3 regions of the Paenibacillus sp. BC26 genome follow, and region 1 is predicted to be linked to each of the others. Evidence: predicted binding sites of a transcription regulator. Region 1 holds the regulator's gene; each other region holds the start of a gene.
The links. Region 1 encodes Rex, which represses fermentation and respiration genes when NADH is low (regulators of the CRP and FNR family bind a similar motif). Its sites were predicted from a motif close to TTGTGAAATATTTCACAA; they were not measured.

Region 1 (6,998 bases):
CTTCGCCTTCTTCACGCATCGCATAGATGGCAGCTTCGTTCATGACGCTCTCCAGCTGCGCGCCGGAGAAACCAAAGGACTCCTCCGCAATTTTATCGAGGTTTACTTCCTCGCTATGAAGCGGTTTGTTCTGCGCGTGAATATTGAGAATATGCGCGCGGCCTTTCTTATCCGGCAAATCAACCGCGATATGACGGTCGAATCGGCCAGGACGAAGCAGTGCGCTATCCAGCATTTCCTTGCGGTTCGTCGCGCCGATCAGCAGAATGCGCGGCGTATCGGACGTATGAATGCCGTCAAGCTCAGTTAAGAGCTGATTCAATGTCTGATCATATTCGCGCTGCTGGCCGCCATCACGTTTTCCACCGATAACATCGATCTCATCAATGAAAATTACCGCACTTTCCTTATTCTGTTTGGCCGCCTTCTGGCGCGCTTCCTTGAACAACTCACGAATGCGGCTTGCGCCGACACCGACGTACATTTCAACGAATTCAGAGCCGGATGCGGCCACGTAGACCGAATCCGTATAATGGGCTGCCGCCTTCGCCAGCAGCGTTTTTCCTGTTCCCGGAGGACCTGTCAGCAAGATGCCCTTAAGCGGTCGAATGCCGAACTTCGAAATTTGATCCACGTGAATCAGAAAATCAAGCGCTTCGACAAGCTCTTGTTTCGCCCGGTCCTGTCCGCCGATTTGATCGAACGAGAGCGGCTTTGGCGGTCTGGCTTTCCCTCTGCTTCCGCCGCCTACCGTTGCCAGATTACCGCGCGTCTTCGCCATGAACAGCAAACCGCCGACAATCACGGCAAGCAAGACGAGCGGAATCGTGTTCACGCCAACGAAAAACTGCAGAAATAAGATAAAGATCGGCACGAAGCCGATCGCCATTTCTTTCCCATACTTAAACATTCGGCCACGCTCCCAACGTATTTGGCGTACGAGGCAGTACGATATGCTTCTCGGATTTGCTGTCTTTCAATGTGATATAAACATTCACATCGTCCATCTCAGATTGCGCGGTAACGCCCGCGAACTTGTTCTGGACTTGCTTCAAGGTTGCCGGAATATCCGCATAATTGCGATGCTCCATGGCTTGCGCGATATCAAAGAGCATCGAGGACCAAACCTCATCGAGCTCCTTCGACGTGTTGTCATGACGGAAATCAAGCTTCAGGTCACGATTGCCGATCACGTCGTCGCCTTTCGTTGCAATCGTATCATAAACGTCCCGCAGACTTGCTTCGCGGTCCAGCTTTAAATCTATCGTAACGGAACTGCGATCTATAATTGGCTTTCCTTCTATAACGCCTGGAGTTTCAGCAACGATTCGTTCAAGCGGTTCAATCGTCGCCACATTACGGTGTATATACCAGCCGCCAACTAACAATCCGGCGGAAATAACAGCCGTTAGAATGGCTGGAAGCAAACGTATTTTCATAGCAAAAAGCCCCCTTCATCGAACAATTTGCGCTGCACTTTCGTCTATCACTTGCTGCTATACGAAAGTATATCACAACCTGCTGATGCAGAGAGCGTGTAATAAAAGGGAACTATGGTCGAACTTTCTGACGGTTTATCGGCTTTGTTACCTGGCAGGCAGCTTATACGTAATCAGGAAGACGCCATCGCGGAAGCGATAGAACTCGTAATAATGATTCGTAACGCCGGCTTGATCACGGGAATAGAAGATTTCCCATACCGGCTGACCGCCGAACAAGCCGAGCTTCAAATGAGAGATGTCGGCGTCCGGCTTGCCAAGCAGAAACCGTTCCTTAATATCGGCTTTAGCAAGGCCTTCATCCGCTCGCAGCGTAATGGATTCATTTTGCTTCAACCATACATATGTAGCGTCGCCGTTATGGTCCTTCCCTTTCACGATCCAGACCGGTTCATCCCATACATAATGATAAGAGCTGTCTACGCTGCTGAGACTTCCTCGATCCTTCGCTTCCGCTTCCGCAGCTTGTTCTTCACGCCAAACAGGTGATTGCACAGACCGATAATACCAATTCAGCGCAACCAAGATAAGAATAATCAAGGCAGCGCTAAGTGTTATCCATCGGCCTGCTGACATGACCGGCGGTCTTTTGCGTCGATTGGCGCGCATTAGCTCGAGAGCAGCCTTTCGAAGCAGCGCTGCGCCTCAGCGCGAATTTGCGCTTCGTCCAGGAAGACGCACTCGCCTTGCTTCACCACTTGAACACCATCAACCCAAACGTGAACAACGTCACGGCCGGAACCGGAATAGACCAGATGGGAGACAATTTCAGTTTGAGGATAGAAATGCGGCTGTTCGATATTCAGAGCGATGAAGTCAGCCTTCATGCCCGGTTTAAGTGCGCCCAGGCGCTCTTCTTGCCAGATTGCGCGCGCACCGTATACGGTACCGAGCTTAAGTGCTTCCCAAGCCGGAATCGCAGTTGGGTCGCCGGAGATTCCTTTGTGAATAAGTGCAGCCAAACGAATTTCATCAAACAGGTCCAAATTGTTATTGCTTGCCGCACTGTCCGTACCCAGAGATACGGTTACGCCGGCTTTGAGCAAATCGGGTACTCGGGCAATTCCGCTCGCAAGCTTCAAGTTGCTTGCAGGGTTGTGGGAAACACTTACGCCACGCTCGGCAAGAAGGGCAATCTCTTCATCGTTTAGATGAACCGCATGCGCGACCAAAGCCGGGCGGGAGAAGAAACCAAGCTTGTCCAGGTGCTCAACCGGACGGCAGCCGTAATCATTGACGTTGAACTGCACTTCCGCAGCCGTTTCCGACATATGCGTATGTAGCGGCAGATCCAATTCATTCGCAGCCTCAACGATACGTGCGATATAATTGGGCGGGCATGTGTACGGAGCATGCGGCGAAAGCATCGTACGAATGCGGCCATTTGCTCGTCCATTCCACTCTTGCGCGAATTGCTTCGCTTCGTCCAGCTTCGCCGTTTGCACATCCGGCGGGCAAAGTCCAATGACACCGCGCGTAAGCAGTCCGCGCATACCGGATTGCTCTACAACACCGGCTACGATATGCATCCGATCATACATGTCGACGAACGTTGTCGTTCCGGATTTCAGCATCTCGGCGACGGCAAGGGCCGTTCCCCAGCGCGCATCCTCGTCCGTATATTTGCCTTCCATCGGCCACATCTTCTGCTCGAGCCATACTTGCAGCGCTTCGTCATCGGAATACCCGCGAAGCAAGGACATCGCAGCATGTCCGTGTGTATTAATCAAACCAGGCATGAACACAAGCCCTTGGCCATCTATACGTTCGGCCCCAGCGGGTGCCGGATCCGGAGCCAGCTCATCCAGATATAGTATTGTATCGCCTTCTACGACCATATGGCCTTTCACTACGGGACGCTCCTCGTCCATTGTGACAAACGTTCCGTTCTCAATCCACAACCGTTTCATTCTCGTCGACCCCTTCTTCATCCAAGTAATACGCTAAGCTCAGCAGCTCAGTGGTGAAATTCGCATAATGGATTCGTACATGCTCCTGAACTCTGAGAATGGTTGGCGCAAAATTCAAGATGCCATCGACACCGGCCTCCACGAATTTATCCGCCACATTCTGCGCTTCAATTGCAGGTACTGTAATGATCCCTATGCGGATGTTGCACGCAGCGACCGTTTCCTTCAGCTTATCCATCGGCAATACCGTCAACCCGTTAATGGAGGCACCAACCATAGAAGGATGAACATCGAAGACTGCCGTAATTTTCATATTATCCTTCAAATACGTATTATAGTTGCACAGTGCTCGGCCTAAGTTGCCGGCACCGACCAACCCTACATTCAGCGGCTGGTCCAGTTTTAGAATTTGACGGATTTTCTCGATGAGATAAGTGACGTCATAGCCGATCCCTTTTCGGCCGAAATCGCCGAAGTATGCGAGATCCTTTCTGATTTGTGCCGGATTCAGATCCAGCTTGTTGCCAAGATCTTGTGATGAAACCGTCTGGACATCCCGCATGTTCAGATCGTTCAAGACCTGCAGGTAAACCGGAAGTCTGCGAACGACCGCCTCGGATATTTTCATCGGCTTCATTTCTCCACCTCTTCTTCACTTGGACTTGGACTTGGTGCAAGCCATTCCCGTATCCGCGGCACAATCTGCTCTAAATGCATATGCTCGATCTTCGGCCCCGGCAAGGAATATAGAAAATATTTGCCGTAATACGTATCGATCACTCTTGTATCGTAGATAAGAACGATGCCGCGGTCCTTGCCGGTCCGAACAAGACGGCCAAAGCCTTGCTTAAAGCGGATTACCGCTTGCGGGATGGAAAGCTTCATAAACGGATTCTGCTTCTGCTCCTGCAGCAATTCAGACTTCGCTTCTACGAGCGGATGGTTTGGCGGCTGGAAAGGCAGTCTCACGATGGCCAGACAAGTCAGCGCATCCCCTGGAATGTCTACGCCTTCCCAGAAGCTGCTTGTTCCAAGAAGAACAGAAGCTTGCTGCTGTTGGAATCTCCGTGTAAGTTTGCTTCGATTGCTGCTGTCAATACCCTGTCCCAGAACGTGAATGCCGCTCATCGCCAGCGCTTCCTTGAGCGGATCATATACCTGCTTGAGCATCCGATAGGACGTAAACAGAACGAGCATACGACCGTTTGTCTCGATCGCCGCCTCTGTCAGTGATTTCACCAGCATGTCATTGAACTGAGGATCACCGGCAGCTCCTTTCAGTACAGGAAAGTTTCGCGGAATAATAACCAGCGCTTGTTCCCTGTAATTGAACGGTGACGGCAGCTGAACCGTCTTCAGGCGACCCTGCTCCTCATCTTGCGTCAGACCTAACTGCTCGCATGCATATTGAAATGATTTCTGAACGGATAAGGTCGCGGAAGTGAGAATAACGCTTTTCTTGATATCGAAGAAATAAGTCCGCAGCTGGCTGCTCACATCGGCAGGTACAGCATATAGCTGAATCGATTTCGCTCTGGAATTGCTGTTGGCTTCCAGCCAATATACCATATCTGTCTTATCGGCTTTCATGAATTGGCGCAGATCATCTCGAGCCCGGGACAGATCCTTGATAGTACCGCTTAAATCTGTCACCAGCGCGGCGATGCCCGGATCATCGATCTCTTCTTTGATAGCTGCAAACACTTTATCAAGAGGACGGATGATTTGGCTTAAGTATCCGTTAATCGCTTCCTCAATGAGCTGTGCATCCGACCAATAATCCGGCAGCTTACCGCTGCGGAGTCTAAGCACGAATTGCCCGGTTTCGCCGTTTGAGGCATCCCCTGAGCTCTTCGTTCCGGAAGCCCCGTTACCCATCAGCGTGTATAACATTTCAAACAAGCGATCCCATTCATCGCGCAAGTCACCGAATACCGGAACAACTTCATCGATTTCCTCGCGCCATTTCTGCGTTTTCTCGACATCTTCATTCGCGAGTCTGCTCTTAAGTGCTATCAATTGACCATTGCGCGCATCTTTGCAGAGTCTTAGGACAGGATGCTGAACGGAATAATATGAAACCTGTGTTCCCAGATGTTTACCCGCAACTTCTTCCAGATGATGCGCCTCATCGAGGATGAGATGCTCGTAACCGGGAAGCAAGCGATGGTCAGCTCTTATATCCGTAAAGAGCATGGAATGGTTCGTGATGACGACATCCGCAATGTTCGCTTCTTGCTTCGCCCGGTGATAGTAGCACCGTTTGAACCACGGACAGGCGCGATTGAGACAGGAATCGGTGTCACTTGCAACCGTTCCCCAGAAATCAGCACCGCGATTGCCAAAATTGAGTTCTTCCTGATCCCCATGATTCGATTCACTCAGCCATACGACCATCTGCGAAGCCGTTATTCTGTCCTCCGCCGGTGAAGCGAAATCGCGCATATTTACTTTACCTTCAAACTTGCGCAAACATAAATAATTGCCGCGTCCTTTAAAGACGGCGGCTCGGAATGGATAAGGCATGACAGCCTGCAGAAGCGGCAGATCGCGCGCCCGCAGTTGTTCCTGCAGGTTAATCGTGTGCGTGCTGACGACTATCTTCTTGTTGTGCTGGACACCATAGTACAGAGCCGGGATCAGGTAACCCAGCGACTTTCCTGTGCCTGTACCCGCTTCTATGAGCAAATGACGCTCCTCTTCCAGCGCATCAATCACTTCTTGGAACATCATATTTTGCGGTTCCCGTTCTTCATAACCGGAAATAAGGGCCGCAATTTCGTTCTTGATATGCGACAGAAATTGCGGGAACGTCCAGTCTGTCACGGACGCTCCGGCTTCCTCATCCATGTTCTCCCTCGGATGCTGTTCTTCTGACCAATCGCCTGCCTTCATGGCAAATTGTCGGAAGTAATGATAAGCATCAGGATCGATCGACGTTTGCGTTTCTTTCAGGAATGCCATTTGGGAGACGAACCAGCCCAAATCATCCAGATCATCGCCAAGCAAATTAGCCAGTCGCTGCAGCGTTAACAGCGGCAAACCCTGCAGCTTGTTATAGCAATTGACGAACAGCTCCGCCGTTGCCATCGCATCGCTGTCCGCGCGGTGATGCTGATCATGCTCGATTCCGAACAATTCCGTCACCGCGCCCAGCTGATAGGTCGTTAAAGTCGGATAAAGGATTCGCAATAAATCAATCGTATCCAGCCGTCTTCCGTCGAAAGGCAAATAACCGCAACGATCAAGCGCCGAGTTGAGGAAGCCTGCATCAAAGCCGACATTGTGCGCAACGAGAACAGCGTCGCTGAGCAGCGGTATGAGCTCCAGCAGCACCTCATCAAGATCCGGCGCTTCCGCGACCATCGACTCGTCGATGCCGGTTAGCTGCGTGATGAAGGGCGGAATCGCAATCGTCGGTTTGACGAACGTACTGTATGAATGAACAACGTTTAATTGTTCATCCAGCAGCACAAGACCTACTTGTATCATTTCATCGCCGGCACTATGACCGGTCGTTTCCAAATCCAGTACGGCATAATTCATCCGGTAAGTATCCTCTCACAAAAACTAAAGCTGGCCACTCCCG
Region 2 (6,998 bases), 1.0 Mb from region 1:
CAGCATGCTTTGAAGAAAAAAGGAATTACTCAAAGCATGTCTCGTAAAGGCAATTGTTACGATAATGCGGTAATGGAGAACTTTTTTGGCATTATGAAGTCGGAGTTTCTATATCTTAATGAATTCGAAAGTGTAGATCACTTTAAGCTAGAGCTGTCACGATACATGAACTACTACAATCACAAACGTATCAAGGCAAAATTAAAAGGCATGAGTCCGGTACAATACCGAACTCATGCCCAACAGGTTGCCTAAAAATATTTGTCTAACTTTAAGGGGTCACTTCACGATATGGCTGCCGTTTTTTTATATGGGCAGGATTGCGTTATCATTGCACGAATATACTCGGTAGTTGTATCGCTCTATTAGGGGGAATTTAGTTGCGTTTTGAACCGATCGATGTCATCCAACATAGAACGTTCATAATTGCGTTTCGCAGAGATTCCTTTATTGTCAGTTTCGGTTCCGATCAGGACTTCGGGAATGAAGAGGAATATATCGAATGGGTAAGCGAAAAATCAAAGCAATTTCCAGGCGGACTAGTAGTAGCAATGGAAAACGAAATACCGATCGGCCAGCTTGAGCTTACAATCAAAGAAGTCAATGATCGCAAAATCGGTTATGTCCATCTTTATTACTTGGTTCCTGAAAAACGCGGGATCGGATTAGGTAAGGAACTCCACGAATACGCGCTTCGGTTCTTTGAAAACAATGGCATTAAGGAATATCAGCTTCTGGTTTCCTCTACTAATCGATCCGCATTACGTTTCTATCATAACAATGGCATGCAGGAAATGGGTTTGGAACAAGACGGGAAAGTAATCCGAATGAAAGGGACAGTAAGGGGAATCCCGTGAAATACTTTGATTCAAGTACGAACAAAGATTAATTGCTGTAGAAGCAGCCCCGGACACAAAGATGCCTAATCCTAAAAGACATGAACTCCCACGCATGCTCGTACACTGTAATAGTGAGCTTGTTCGATGACATTCGCTGCGGAGGGATAACGATGAAAATAACGTCCGGCGGCTTCGAAGCCGTTTATCACGGCCGCGTACTCGCCTACGGTATGAATCCGATTGAAATCGTGTTGTCGGAAGAGAACGATCCGCTGACGTTCGTATTCTGTATTGAACAGGAATCGGAACGAGACGACTTCATGACGGATATCCGGCTGGTTCGATACAATGAAGTCCGCATCGCTTGCGTCAATTTTCCGCGGGGCAAGCCGACCGGCAATCAAGATATGATCCAACTCGGCGTCTTAAACAACCGCAAACTCTCGCTAAGTTACGAAGTGACCATCAATTACGATGCGACGTCCTGGACACTGGCCTTCACATTCTTCTCGGGCGAGGGGGTCGTGCCTGCATGAACAAAATCGAAATACAGGATCCGCGCGTAGCCGGCAAGATCATTGCGGCAAACGCCGAGAATGATAAACGCAAAGCAGAGCTTGGTTTCCTCGGCAAATTCTTCGGCTCGGGCGAGAACGTCCGTCTGTATATCGTTGGCACGATTACGCTTGGCGTTCTTCTCATCGCGCTGGTTTATACGTTGATCCCCGATCAATATCGGTCACCTGATTTTGGTTTGAAGGAAATGTGGACGCTCGTGGTGCTTCCGGTAGAATCGACGATCATCGGTTATTTGATCGGTTCGAAATCTAAGGACAGCGGAGGCTAGCATCGTTCCCATTGCTTGTCTATTCCTCAATAACATAGAAGATTATGCTGCCTGAGTAACATATCCGCTCCTCTCACAATATGATGAGTCTAGAAATCTAAAGAGGTGAGCCAATGGCAGTCGTAAAGGCCAGAAAACAGGATATTGATATGCTGGCAAGGTTGCTTCGAGCTGAAGCTGAGACCGAAGGCGAGATGGGCATGCTCCTTGTTGGAAATGTTGGCATTAACCGAATAAGAGCGAATTGCTCCGATTTTAAAGACCTCCGGACGATACCGCAAATGATCAACCAGCCGCATGCGTTCGAAGCGCTGCAGCATGGCTTGTATTATCAAGGTGCAAGAGAGAGGGAACGCCGCCTGGCGCAACGGGCAGTGAACGGGGAGCGGAACTGGCCGGGTAAATTCTCACTCTGGTATTTCCGTCCGGGATCGTTCGACAATCCGGGCCCATGCCCGCCAACTTGGTATAATCAGCCGTTCGCAGGTCGATGGAAGAAGCATTGCTTTTATGAACCGACAGGGCAAGAATGTGAGAACATATACAATACTTTTTAAATGTCAGGGAAGAAAAGTCCGGGAACGGGCTTTTCTTTTTTTTGCGAAATGAAGACATTTTGTAGACATATGGAAGAGAATTTGGACACATTTCACTTCTATAGTGTGAAAGTAACCTATCCAGCACACATTCATTTAGAAACGAGGAAGAGCGTATGAAGAAGCTTGTTTGGATCATGGTAAGTACGGCGGCAGTACTTTCAGCTTGCAGTAATAACCAGGCCATTAGTGAGACACCGAAGACTAGCGGTACAACCAATGAATCCGCTTCGCCCCCAACCATGAATGCATCACAAGAACAGCAGCCATCACAGAATGAAAACGATTCAAGCCCTGTCCATCTGTCGTTCGCGACTTATTATTTAAGCGATCAAATGAAAGCTGCAGTCAAAAAATACGAAATGCTGCATCCAAATGTGGATATAGACCTGCTAGCGACACCATCTTCCGGTAAAGATTTGGATGAAGTTTTAGGCTATTTCACGACGTTTGGCACAGTAGGCATTAATGCGAATACTGTACATCAGCAGGCAGCTTGGGATTTTCTACAGTTTCTGATGGAAGACCAAGAACAGTCGGCTTCCGTTTCGAATACCAAGCATGGCTTTCCGATTAACCAGAATGCCTATGATTTGATGGCGCAAAAAATTGCAAACGCCGGCAAGCTCAGGACAGAATTTGATACCGAGGTGACGATGAAGAAAGGCATGCCGGATCAGTTAAAAAGCTCGCTCATGCATGCGAATCACTGGAATTTCACACCATCTGATTTGGATCTGCAAGAAATGATTTATCAGGAATCGGAGTCTTTCTTTAGCGGTCAGAAGTCGGCAGAGGATGTAGCGAGGCTCTTGCAAAATAAAGTGAATTTGATGCTCAACGAGTAGCTGCCAATCCCGGCTGCGACTTGGCCCAATCTTGATCATGTTGAGAATTAAACCGATGGGAGTTGCGAATTATAAAGCAGGAGAGGGACGGCTTCGAGCGATATACAAAGTTCGTTCTGATAACTTCCATTACCATTCGAAAAGAGGGTTACAGGTATGACACAACGGGTGAATTATATGCAGCAATCGCCGGAGTTTTTCAAAAGGCTTATAGCGCTTAGCGGCGCAGAGAAGGATAGTGCGATTGAGAAAAGCATCCTCGATCTGATTCACCTCCGAGCTTCGCAAATGAACGGGTGCGGATTCTGCGTGGACATGCACTCCAAGGAAGCCAAGATACATGGCGAAAGAGAGCTTCGTCTCTATCACCTTCCCATTTGGCGGGAATCGACGCTGTTTAGTCCGCGAGAGCGCGCAGCGCTGGAATGGACCGAGATTCTGACGAAGCTGCCTGAACATGGCGTGAGTGACGAGGTATATAACCAGGTTCGTGAACATTTATCGGACAAAGAACTATCGGATCTGACCTTCTCGATCATGGCCATTAATGCTTGGAATCGCATAAGCATCGGCTTCAAGAGTGTACCGGGTTCAGCCGACGAAGCATACGGACTGACGAAAGCAGGATTAAGCTAACCAAAGAATGCGAAGCTATGTACCAAACAAAGAACCCTATATAGGGTTCTTTCAGTGTGTCTAGAAAATTTCGGTGATATTACGCGTCGATCTTAGTCTCATTCGAACTCTAACGGTTATGGCAGCCGTTATTTGGCCTAAATAGCCCCTTTGTATAAGCTAACGGTTGCCAGCGAGCTTATTTAATCGGTTTCCACTGGAAATGGACCAATTAGCTGCAAATAACGTCTGTCACAACCGTTAGCCTTGTAAAAGCGCTTATTATTACAAATTAGCCTCGCTGGCAACCGTTAAAGTTTTTACGCTTCATTCTCCTGCTTGAAGCATGTCACACATTGCCGTCTACAATCGTCTTATTTATAGAAACATGGAGGGGACAACAAGGAATGATTTCAAAGCCGACATTGCGGACTTGTTTCCTTGCGGTTCATTCCACGCGCCATATTGTGAAGTTTTTCACGTACGTGGAGACTAAAGGAGGAGAATTGACATGGTGGAAACAGCCATTCCTACACCAAACGAATCCGATTTGAATGCCGAGCAGGCTGACGTATTAGATCAATTGTTGAAGCCGGAAGTAGAAGAGGCTTTGGAGATTCTGGTTCAAAACTTGCCAAAGCTCGTCGAGATGACGACGCTGCTTACGAAAACATATGATTTGGCAACGAAAGTAGCGGGAGACCGTGTGTTGATTCAGGACACGGTAGGCGCAGTCAAGGAAGTAGTGAAGCCTATTGAACAAAAAGCGAAGCATTACGCGTCGGCAGCCATCGAAGCCGGAAATCGCATGGAGCAAGACACGTCCAAGATCGGCTTGTTCGGTATGCTGAGAATGTTCAAAGACCCTGAGCTTCAACGGGTGCTGCGCTTCAGTAAAGCATACTTGGATGTACTCGGCGAAAGAAGAAAATAATAAATAGGGAGATGGGGACATGAGCAAGCAGATCGTAATTTTGGGTGCAGGTTACGGCGGACTTCTCAGCGCGCTTTCCGCTCGCGAGCAATTCACGGCGGAGGAAGCAGCGATTACTGTCATTAATCGGTATGAAACGCATCAAATTATTACGGAACTTCATCGTCTGGCGGCAGGCAACATCGCGGAGAAAGCCGTCGCTTTGCCGCTCGCAAAGTTATTCAAAGGCAAAAATATCGACCTTAAGATCGGCACCGTGTCCAAGATTGATCCGGATGGCCGCCAAGTTATTCTGAACAATGGCACTTCAATCGCTTACGACGCGCTTGTGCTTGCGCTCGGCAGCGAAACGAACTACTTCGGTATTCGAGGATTGCAGGAGAATAGCTTGACGCTGAAATCGGTCGACGACGCGAAGCGGATTTTCGCTCATGTTCATGGACGAATCGCTGCGTATGCGAAGTCGAAAAACAAAGCGGATGCGACTTTCGTCATCGGCGGCGGCGGCCTGACAGGCGTCGAACTCGTTGGCGAGTTGGCAGACGAACTGCCGGGCATCTGCCGCACGCATGGCGTCGACTTTACTGAAGTGTCCATGTTCCTGGTCGAAGCGAGATCAACCGTTCTCTCCACCTTCTCTTCGGACCTGATCGAGCGTGCGGTAACGAGCCTTGAAGCTCGCCGCGTTCAATTTCTGACGGGACTTACGATTACGGAAGTGAATGGATCGACGGTCAGCCTGAGCGACGGCAGGGCTATTGAAACGGGCACCTTCATATGGACAGGCGGCGTGCAAGGCAATTCGCTCGTAGCGAACTGCGGAATTGAAGTCAATCGCGGCCGTGCGACGGTCAACGAATTCTTGCAATCTGTCTCGCATTCGGATGTATTCCTTGCCGGAGACTGCGCCGTCGTCTTCGGGCCGGACGGCCAACCGTATCCGCCGACCGCCCAGTTGGCCTGGCAAATGGGCGAGCATGTCGGTGAGAACCTGCATGCATATTTTAATGGCACCAAAATGGCTGCGTTCGAGCCGGTCAATTCCGGTTCGCTCGCCAGCTTAGGGCGCAAGGACGGCATTGGAATAATTGGCGAAAGCGGCATCGAATTAAAAGGATTGCCGGCAACCTTGATGAAAAAAGCGAGCGATGTTCGCTACTTGACGCATATCAAAGGATTATCCTTACTGGCTTACTAAGCTCGGTTATCGGTTGTTGGACTCGTCACATCTTCTAATCAAAAAACTTCCGTAAAGAGAGGCACAGCAGCTATGTCACAACGTGTGAATTTCGCTCAGCAATCACCCAACCTCTTCAAAAAGTTCTTGGCTTTCACCCATGCCTTGGGGGAAAGCACGATGGATGCGAAATTAATCGATCTCGTTTCGATCAGGACTTCGCAATTAAACGGATGTGAGTTTTGCCTGGGATTGCACATCACACAAGCAAAGAAGCATGGTGAGAGCGAGCTTCGCATGAATCAAGTTGCAACATGGCGGGAATCGGCTTTATTTACTCCACGGGAATGTGCTGCTCTGACATGGACCGAAATTCTGACTCATTTACCTGAAGATGGCGTTCCTATCGAAGTATATGATGATGTTCGAGAGTAATTTTCCGAACAAGAAATCTCGGACCTCAGTTTCTTGATCGTGTCAGTCAACGGATGGGACCGGATTAACGTAGCCTTTAAGACTGAAACGGGACGCCTGACTCGGGTTTCAGAGTAACAATAAACTTTCCACCTATCCAAGTAAAATAACTTGTCTTATTATGGTGTTACAGCCAACCGGTTACATCCCCGGAGTAGGCGAGACGGAAGTGATCTGCTTGATAGACATAACGCTCGCCGCTGCTCGTACACTGTAATAATGTGAGTTAAAATTTGGACTTGGACGGTGAGTAAGTGTGAAGCAAAACATGCGGATTGCCTTAGGACAAATGCAAGAGCTGACTCCTGAAACAATGACTTTTGCCAAGCAATTAGGTGTAACGAGTATGCAGCTTAACACCCCGAATCTACCCGGAGAATCCTGTTGGGCGTACGAGGATTTATATGCTTTAAAGAAAACTTGCGAAGACAACGGATTGTTCTTGGAATCCATTGAAAATGTTCCCATTCGTTTCTACGACAAAATTATGCTCGGTTTGCCCGGCAGGGACGAGCAGATCGAGAACTATTGCACGATAATCCGTCATATGGGGAGTGTTGGGATTCCAATCCTCGGCCATCACTTCATGCCTAATTTCGTTTGGCGGACTTCTTCTGAGCCGGGCCGGGGCGGAGCCATGTGTACAGCTTTCGATCTTGCCGTTGCGG
Region 3 (6,998 bases), on a different contig from region 1:
TGTGATTATCTTTGATCATAACCGCGTCGTATAACCCGAAACGATGGTTGAATCCGCCGCCCACCCGCACGGCATACTTCTCAAGCAGCCGATGCCCCGGCGTGGTCTTGCGCGTATCGACCAGACGTGCAGGAAGCCCTTCAATGGCTTGGACAAAAGCGCGGGTCTTGGTCGCAATGCCGGACAACCGCTGCATCAAATTCAGCGCTAAGCGCTCGCCTGTGAGAATGCTGTGCGTACTGCCTTCGACTTCAGCCAGTATCGTGCCTTTCGTCACAGCATCGCCGTCCGCTGCCAATGGACGGAATTCCAGTGTGGGGTCGACTACCTCGAAAACAAGGCGAGCAATCGGCACACCTGCCAGTATGCCATCCTCCTTCACATGAATGACGGCCATCGAACGCGTTCCCGCAGGGATCGTCGCCCAGCTGGTAATATCGCCAGAACCGATATCCTCAGCAAGCCACGCCCTTATTTGGGCCCGCAGCGTATCAGCCGCACTGTTCCCGAACGCCGCTGCAAATTGTGCTTCATACATCTTCAATTCGCTCCTCTGTTATCCCGTTCTCCCGGTGGAGGACGGTATGCTTGCGCCAGAGCTGATCATTTCGCTCCGGAAAATCTTCCCGACTATGCGCGCCGCGGCTTTCTTCCCGTGCCAGGGCAGACTCTGCCGTTAGCATTGCACAGGTCAGCAGATTCGCAAACTCATATTCTTCTCGCTTCGTAATGACGGATTGGAAAATCGAACGCAGCTTCTTGAGCTCTTCAAGCCCTCTGTTCAGCCCGTTAGCATCACGATTGAGCCCGACATAACGCACCATCGTCTTCTGCAGCTTCAAACGCTTCTCGACCACCGCCTGAATCGGTGCTTCGCTCCGCTTCAGAGAATTCAAGTGAACATCTGTATGCCCTTCAAGCGGATGCAACGCGTTAATACGCTCCACAATCCGCCGTCCGAACACAATCGCTTCGGATAACGAATTGCTCGCCAATCGATTCGCTCCATGAACCCCGGTCGATGAGCATTCGCCGCAAGCGAACAAGCGATGCAAATTGGTCTCGCCGTTCAAGTCGGTTTTTACGCCGCCCATCATATAATGCGCCGCAGGCGCTACGGGAATCCAATCCGACGTCAAATCAAGTCCGAAATTCAAACAGAATTCATAAATGTTCGGGAACCGGTGCCTCACCATATCCGCGGATTCATGCGTCACGTCAATATATACGAAGGTGGATTTGGTCGCTTCCATCTCGCTTACGATCGCCCGCGCCACGACATCCCGAGGAGCCAGCTCAAGCTGCTCATGGTATTTCTCCATAAACCGCTCACCGCGAATGTTACGCAGTACCGCCCCTTCGCCGCGCACTGCTTCCGATATCAGAAACCTAGGCGCGCCCGGGTAACAAAGCGATGTCGGATGAAATTGAATAAACTCCACGTCTTGTATGTAAGCACCTGCACGATAAGCCATTGCAATGCCGTCTCCGGTAGCCACTTCTGGATTGGTCGTATAACGATACAGCTGCCCTGCTCCGCCGGAGCAAAGAATCGTTGCTTTGCCGCGCACGAACAGTCGCTGCCCATCCGGCTTCTGCACCAACGCGCCTACGCAAACACCGTCATCGGTAATCAGATCAATGACAAAATGGTCATCCCAAACCTCAATGCGCGGATTCGCAATCGCTTTCTCCGACAAGGCACGCACGATTTCGAAACCGGTCGCATCCCCGTTGGCATGCAAAATACGACGCTGACTGTGCGCACCTTCCTTGGTGAGCGCAAACTCGCCGTTCTCTTGGTCAAACTGCGTACCCATCCGGACCAAGTCCTCTACGCCTTTCGTACCTTCATGCACGAGCACATCGACAGCTTCATGCGAACAAAGCCCGGCTCCGGCAATAAGCGTATCCTGACGGTGATAAGCCGGGGAGTCGTCCTCGGAAATAACGGCTGCGATGCCGCCCTGGGCATAACGCGTATTGCTGTCCATCAGCGACTTCTTCGTAATCATGAGCACATCATTCGTTTCACTGGCTTTAATTGCGGTAAAAAGACCGGCAATGCCGGCCCCGATAACAATGACATCTTTATGAATGACTGGAAGCCCTTCGAGTTCAACATCTACGAGATAACGTGGAATCATAAGTGCAACTTTCCTTTCTCATGGAAAGAGAGTAGCGCATGCTACTTCACTTGTAACATGCGCTCCAGGGATAGACGGGCTTGATTGGCAACCTGCTCCGGTACGTAAATTTGCGGCTGCATCGTTTCCAGACATTTAACAAGCTTCTTCAGGTTGTTAACTTTCATGTTCGGGCAAACCAAGTATTTCGTTGCGAAATGGAAGGTCTTGTTCGGGCTGTCCAGACGCAGCTGATACCCTGTGCCATCCTCGGTTCCGACGATAAATTCTTGGCAATCCGATTCTTTACAATATTTGATAATAGCGGTTGTACTGCCGACGAAATCGCCAAGCGCTACTACTTCAGGACGACATTCAGGGTGAACGACGAACTGCGCGTTCGGGTATTTCGCTTTCATCTCTTCTACATCTTTGACGGTCAGCATGTCATGCGTGTTGCAGTAGCCTTCCCAGATGATCATTTTTTTGTCCGTCTTTTGCTGCACGTAATGGCCAAGGTTTTTATCCGGTACCCAAATAATTTCATCGGAATCGACCGAATTCACAACACGCACGGCATTAGCTGATGTACAGCAAATATCAGTCTCTGCTTTGATCTCGGCGGAGGAGTTAATATAAGTCACGACTTTCGCATTCGGATGCTGAGCTTTCAGCTTCCGCAAGCCGTCGACGTTGACCATGTCAGCCATCGGACAGCCGGCACGCTCATCGGGAATGATGACCGTCTTGTTCGGCGCCAGAATTTTAGCGCTTTCGCCCATAAAATGAACGCCGCAAAACACGATTACATCTGCGTCTGTTTCCGCAGCCTTCTGCGCCAGCAGGAAGGAGTCTCCGCGGAAATCAGCCACTTCTTGAATTTCATCACGCTGATAATAATGCGCAAGTATAATGGCGTTACGCTCTTTCTTCAATTGCAACAATCGTTCCCGTAGTTCGCGGTTTTGTTCCGCTTTCCTTTCGAGAGCCAATGCTTCCATAGCTAAATTCCCCTCTTTTCACTAACTTTGTGAACTGATGCACAAACTTGGCTGTTCGTTCACCCTGATTTATCGAAAATGCCCTTATTCCGCTGTGTATTTCATATTCCTTATCATGCCCACGTCATAAGCCGCTTGATTCGCAAGAGCCTTTACAAGGGATTAACCTTAAATTTACACAAGGTAGTGTACGCTGTCAACAGACAAAAGAGGCCGTTTTAACCGATCTACGGAAGGTTTTCGTAAGTAAGGAAGTCACGAAGCCTCCAAGCTTACTCGTCCTCCGACTATAGCGCTAAAGCGCCCTTTCGCAAAAAAGGCTGCCCGCGCAGTTGCCTGCAAACGGACAGCCTTTGTGGACTATCGACTACTATTTCACTAGGACTTCGGCGTACCGTCGTCGTCGTCGTTTTCTCTGTTGTCCGGATCAATCGGAGGTGCCACTTCGCCTGCCTCTTTCGAGCCAATGCGAACCTTCACGCCGCCAATCGTATCGATAATCGGCTCTGCTTTCGGCTCTGCGGAAACGATGTTTGAACTGCCTTCGCCTTCGCCGCCTTCTGCTGTACCGCTTTCGATCAGACGCTTGATTTGCTCAATTTCCAACGTTTCTTCGGTAAGGAGCGTTTGTGCAATAAGATGCATTTCCTTGCTCTTCTCCGTAAGAAGCTTCTTCGCACGAGCATAGCAGTCTTGAATGAAGCTCTGCATCTCTTGGTCAATTTCATAAGCAATGGCATCGGAGTAGTTCTGCTCATGTCCGATGTCACGGCCCAAGAAGACTTGGCCTTGCGAGCTGCTGCCGAATTGCATCGGTCCAAGCTTGTCGCTCATGCCGTATTCCATAATCATCGCACGAACAATGCTCGTCGCTGATTTGAAATCGCTGTATGCGCCTGTGCCGATTTCGCCGATGTAGATTTCTTCCGCTACGCGGCCGGCCAGCAATCCGGTTACTTTATCGAGCAATTCCTGCTTCGTCGTCAGCATGCGGTCGCCATCTTTAGGAAGCATGATGACATATCCGCCTGCGCGTCCGCGCGGGATAATCGTAACTTTGTGAACCTGATCCGCATGCTCTAGGAAATAGCCTGCAATCGTATGGCCCGCTTCATGGTAAGCCACGATCCGTTTCTCACGGTCACTGATGACGCGGCTGCGTTTCTCGGTACCGACGATAACACGGTCAATCGCTTCGTCCACTTCGGTCATCGCGATGTCTTTCTTGTTGCGGCGGGCGGCAAGAAGGGCTGCTTCGTTAAGCAGGTTCTCCAGATCCGCACCGGTAAAGCCCGTTGTCCGCTTCGCGATTACATCGAGTTTCACGTCTTTGGCAAGCGGCTTATTGCGCGCATGCACTTTCAGTACGGCTTCACGGCCTTTGACATCCGGACGGTCAACCGTAATTTGACGGTCGAAACGGCCTGGACGAAGAAGGGCAGGATCGAGAATATCCGGACGGTTAGTTGCCGCCACGATAATGATGCCTTCGTTTGCACCGAAGCCGTCCATTTCAACGAGGAGCTGATTGAGCGTTTGTTCGCGCTCATCATGTCCGCCGCCGAGACCGGCGCCGCGCTGACGTCCAACGGCATCGATTTCATCGATAAAGATAATACATGGTGCGTTCTTCTTCGCATTCTCGAACAAGTCACGAACACGGGAAGCACCGACACCGACGAACATTTCAACGAAGTCCGAACCGGAGATGCTGAAGAACGGCACGCCTGCTTCGCCTGCTACTGCACGAGCAAGCAACGTTTTACCTGTACCCGGAGGGCCGACAAGAAGTACCCCTTTCGGAATACGAGCGCCTACGGCTGCGAATTTACGCGGATCCTTCAAGAACTCGACGACCTCGACAAGCTCTTGCTTCTCCTCGTCGGCGCCTGCCACATCCTCGAATGTAACGCGTTTCTTCTCTTCGTTGTACAATCTGGCACGGCTCTTGCCAAAGTTCATCACTTTGCCGCCGCCGCCTTGCGCCTGATTGATCAGGAAGAAGAACAAAATAAAGATGATCACGAATGGAATGATTGAGGTCAAGAAGGTGAGCCAGATGCTCTGTCCTTCCATCGGCTTAACTTCCATTGCGAATTTGTTTTTTAGCTGCGCGTCGGTTACTTCTTTAACGACGTATTCCTCAACGCTGGAATGGGTGTAGAATTGGGCTGAATCCGAATTTTCCGGTTTGTTCTTGTACTCACCGGTGATCAAGTAAGAGTAGCCGTCGAATTGAAGCTCAACTTGCTTCACATTGTCATTAGCCAGTTCCTGCCTAAATTGATCGTAACGGATTTCAGTGGTGGAGTCATTTTGGCTGCTGATAAATTGGAAGATCCCGACGGTCACCAAAAAAATAATCAAATAAAAGCCAGTATTGCGGATGATCCGATTCATCCCCTACCTCCTCTCAAGACGCAAAAAATAAGATGACCTTGCACGATAAGCCCCCGCATGCGGGAGCCATCGGTACATGGCTGATTGCATGGACTGACTTAACCTTACTTCTCGTAAACCTCAGGCTTCAAAATGCCGATAAACGGCAAGTTGCGGTAATGCTCCGCATAATCAAGCCCGTACCCGACGACAAATGCGTCCGGCAATACAAATCCTTTATAGTCCGCTTCCAATTCCACCTTGCGGCCTGCCGGCTTATCAAACAGCGTAACAAGCGTGATGGACTTGGCATTGCGGCGCTCCAGCACATCGATGAGGTAGCTGAGCGTAAGTCCACTGTCGATAATATCTTCAACAATGAGTACGTCCCGGCCTTGCACCGACGTGTCAAGGTCCTTGATAATTTTCACAACACCGCTTGTTTTGGTCGATTGTCCGTAGCTGGACACCGCCATAAAGTCGAGTTCGACCGGAATTGTGATGGTCTTAACCAAGTCAGCCATAAAAATAAAAGCGCCTTTAAGTACGCAGATAACGAGTGGATTACGCCCCTCGAATTCGCGGCTAATGGTATCGCCTAGTTCTTTTACTTTCTGCTGAATTTGGTCTGCGTCGTAAAGTACTTCTTGAATGTCGTTCAGCAACACGGGCCCTCCTAAATGGTTCTTGCCTATACTATGAATGGATCAGTGCATCTTATTCAAGTTGGTTCAGCGCGGAAGCGTCGAGGTTTACCCGCATCATCATTCTGATAACACGGCTCGTCGTTTCCATCACCTGAGCATGTCTTGATCTTCGAATGCCCGGGATCCAAAGCACGGTTCCGTTAGCGTCGACAACGATCGGCAGCACCTCACGACGTGAGGGCGCGACACGTTCATCAACGAACATATCTTGTACCTTTTTGGTACCATTTAAACCAAGCACTTGCATTCGGTCACCTGGACGGCGATTTCGAACCGTCAGCGGGAATTCGAGCGAGTCGGCATCAAACAGGGCTTCATGTCGATTATTCGGTCTGGGCGCATCGACCTCGGCCCATTCCTCAAGCGACAAATCCGCTCCCGCCTCCGGCAAAGCCAGGCGTACCGCATCTCGGGTCACAACATAAGCATATCCGCTGCGCTCGGGCGTCATTCTCCCCTTATTCGCACGGGTAAATACTAAGCTGTCGTACTCACGCAGAAATCGAACACCGCTGCCAACATCGAAGCTCCACGTTGCAGCTGCGCCATCAGAGGCCGCAATCCTTATCGTTTCTACGCTTTCAAATGAAGTGGTTTCCGTTTCCAAGCCAATATAACTCAATATTAGTTTAATCAATCTCCTTTGTAAAGCGACATGCAGGCCAAGCAGCGCTTTGCGGGTCAATTGGCATCCTTCGCTGTGAGGCGCGATATGGCGCTCAAAAATTGCCTTAGTTTCTTGCTCCAGCCAATCGTCTTCAGCCGATGCAAGTTCCGCCAATCGG

Region 2: the regulator Rex is predicted to act here: its motif matches at 4,211-4,228, upstream of BM412_RS09100 (helical membrane plugin domain-containing protein).
Region 3: the regulator Rex is predicted to act here: its motif matches at 3,155-3,172, upstream of nadA (quinolinate synthase NadA).

Annotation. Positions count from the first base shown of each region.
Region 1 covers NZ_FPAD01000001.1:3,124,873-3,131,870, forward strand. The annotation lists gene BM412_RS13975 (AAA family ATPase) at 1-910, opposite strand, end outside; gene BM412_RS13980 (hypothetical protein) at 903-1,439, opposite strand; gene BM412_RS13985 (cell wall elongation regulator TseB-like domain-containing protein) at 1,587-2,108, opposite strand; gene BM412_RS13990 (amidohydrolase) at 2,108-3,409, opposite strand; gene BM412_RS13995 (redox-sensing transcriptional repressor Rex) at 3,390-4,046, opposite strand; gene dinG (ATP-dependent DNA helicase DinG) at 4,043-6,955, opposite strand; gene BM412_RS14005 (hypothetical protein) at 6,980-6,998, opposite strand, start outside.
Region 2 covers NZ_FPAD01000001.1:2,107,187-2,114,184, forward strand. The annotation lists one part of gene BM412_RS09065 (IS3 family transposase) at 1-255, shown strand, start outside; gene BM412_RS09070 (GNAT family N-acetyltransferase) at 381-857, shown strand; gene BM412_RS09075 (DUF6864 domain-containing function) at 1,010-1,375, shown strand; gene BM412_RS09080 (hypothetical protein) at 1,372-1,686, shown strand; gene BM412_RS09085 (cell wall hydrolase) at 1,800-2,243, shown strand; gene BM412_RS09090 (type 2 periplasmic-binding domain-containing protein) at 2,399-3,130, shown strand; gene BM412_RS09095 (carboxymuconolactone decarboxylase family protein) at 3,287-3,766, shown strand; gene BM412_RS09100 (helical membrane plugin domain-containing protein) at 4,257-4,679, shown strand; gene BM412_RS09105 (NAD(P)/FAD-dependent oxidoreductase) at 4,699-5,877, shown strand; gene BM412_RS09110 (carboxymuconolactone decarboxylase family protein) at 5,950-6,291, shown strand; gene BM412_RS09115 (mannonate dehydratase) at 6,644-6,998, shown strand, end outside.
Region 3 covers NZ_FPAD01000008.1:16,808-23,805, forward strand. The annotation lists gene nadC (carboxylating nicotinate-nucleotide diphosphorylase) at 1-538, opposite strand, end outside; gene nadB (L-aspartate oxidase) at 531-2,147, opposite strand; gene nadA (quinolinate synthase NadA) at 2,189-3,127, opposite strand; gene ftsH (ATP-dependent zinc metalloprotease FtsH) at 3,506-5,527, opposite strand; gene hpt (hypoxanthine phosphoribosyltransferase) at 5,632-6,171, opposite strand; gene tilS (tRNA lysidine(34) synthetase TilS) at 6,224-6,998, opposite strand, start outside.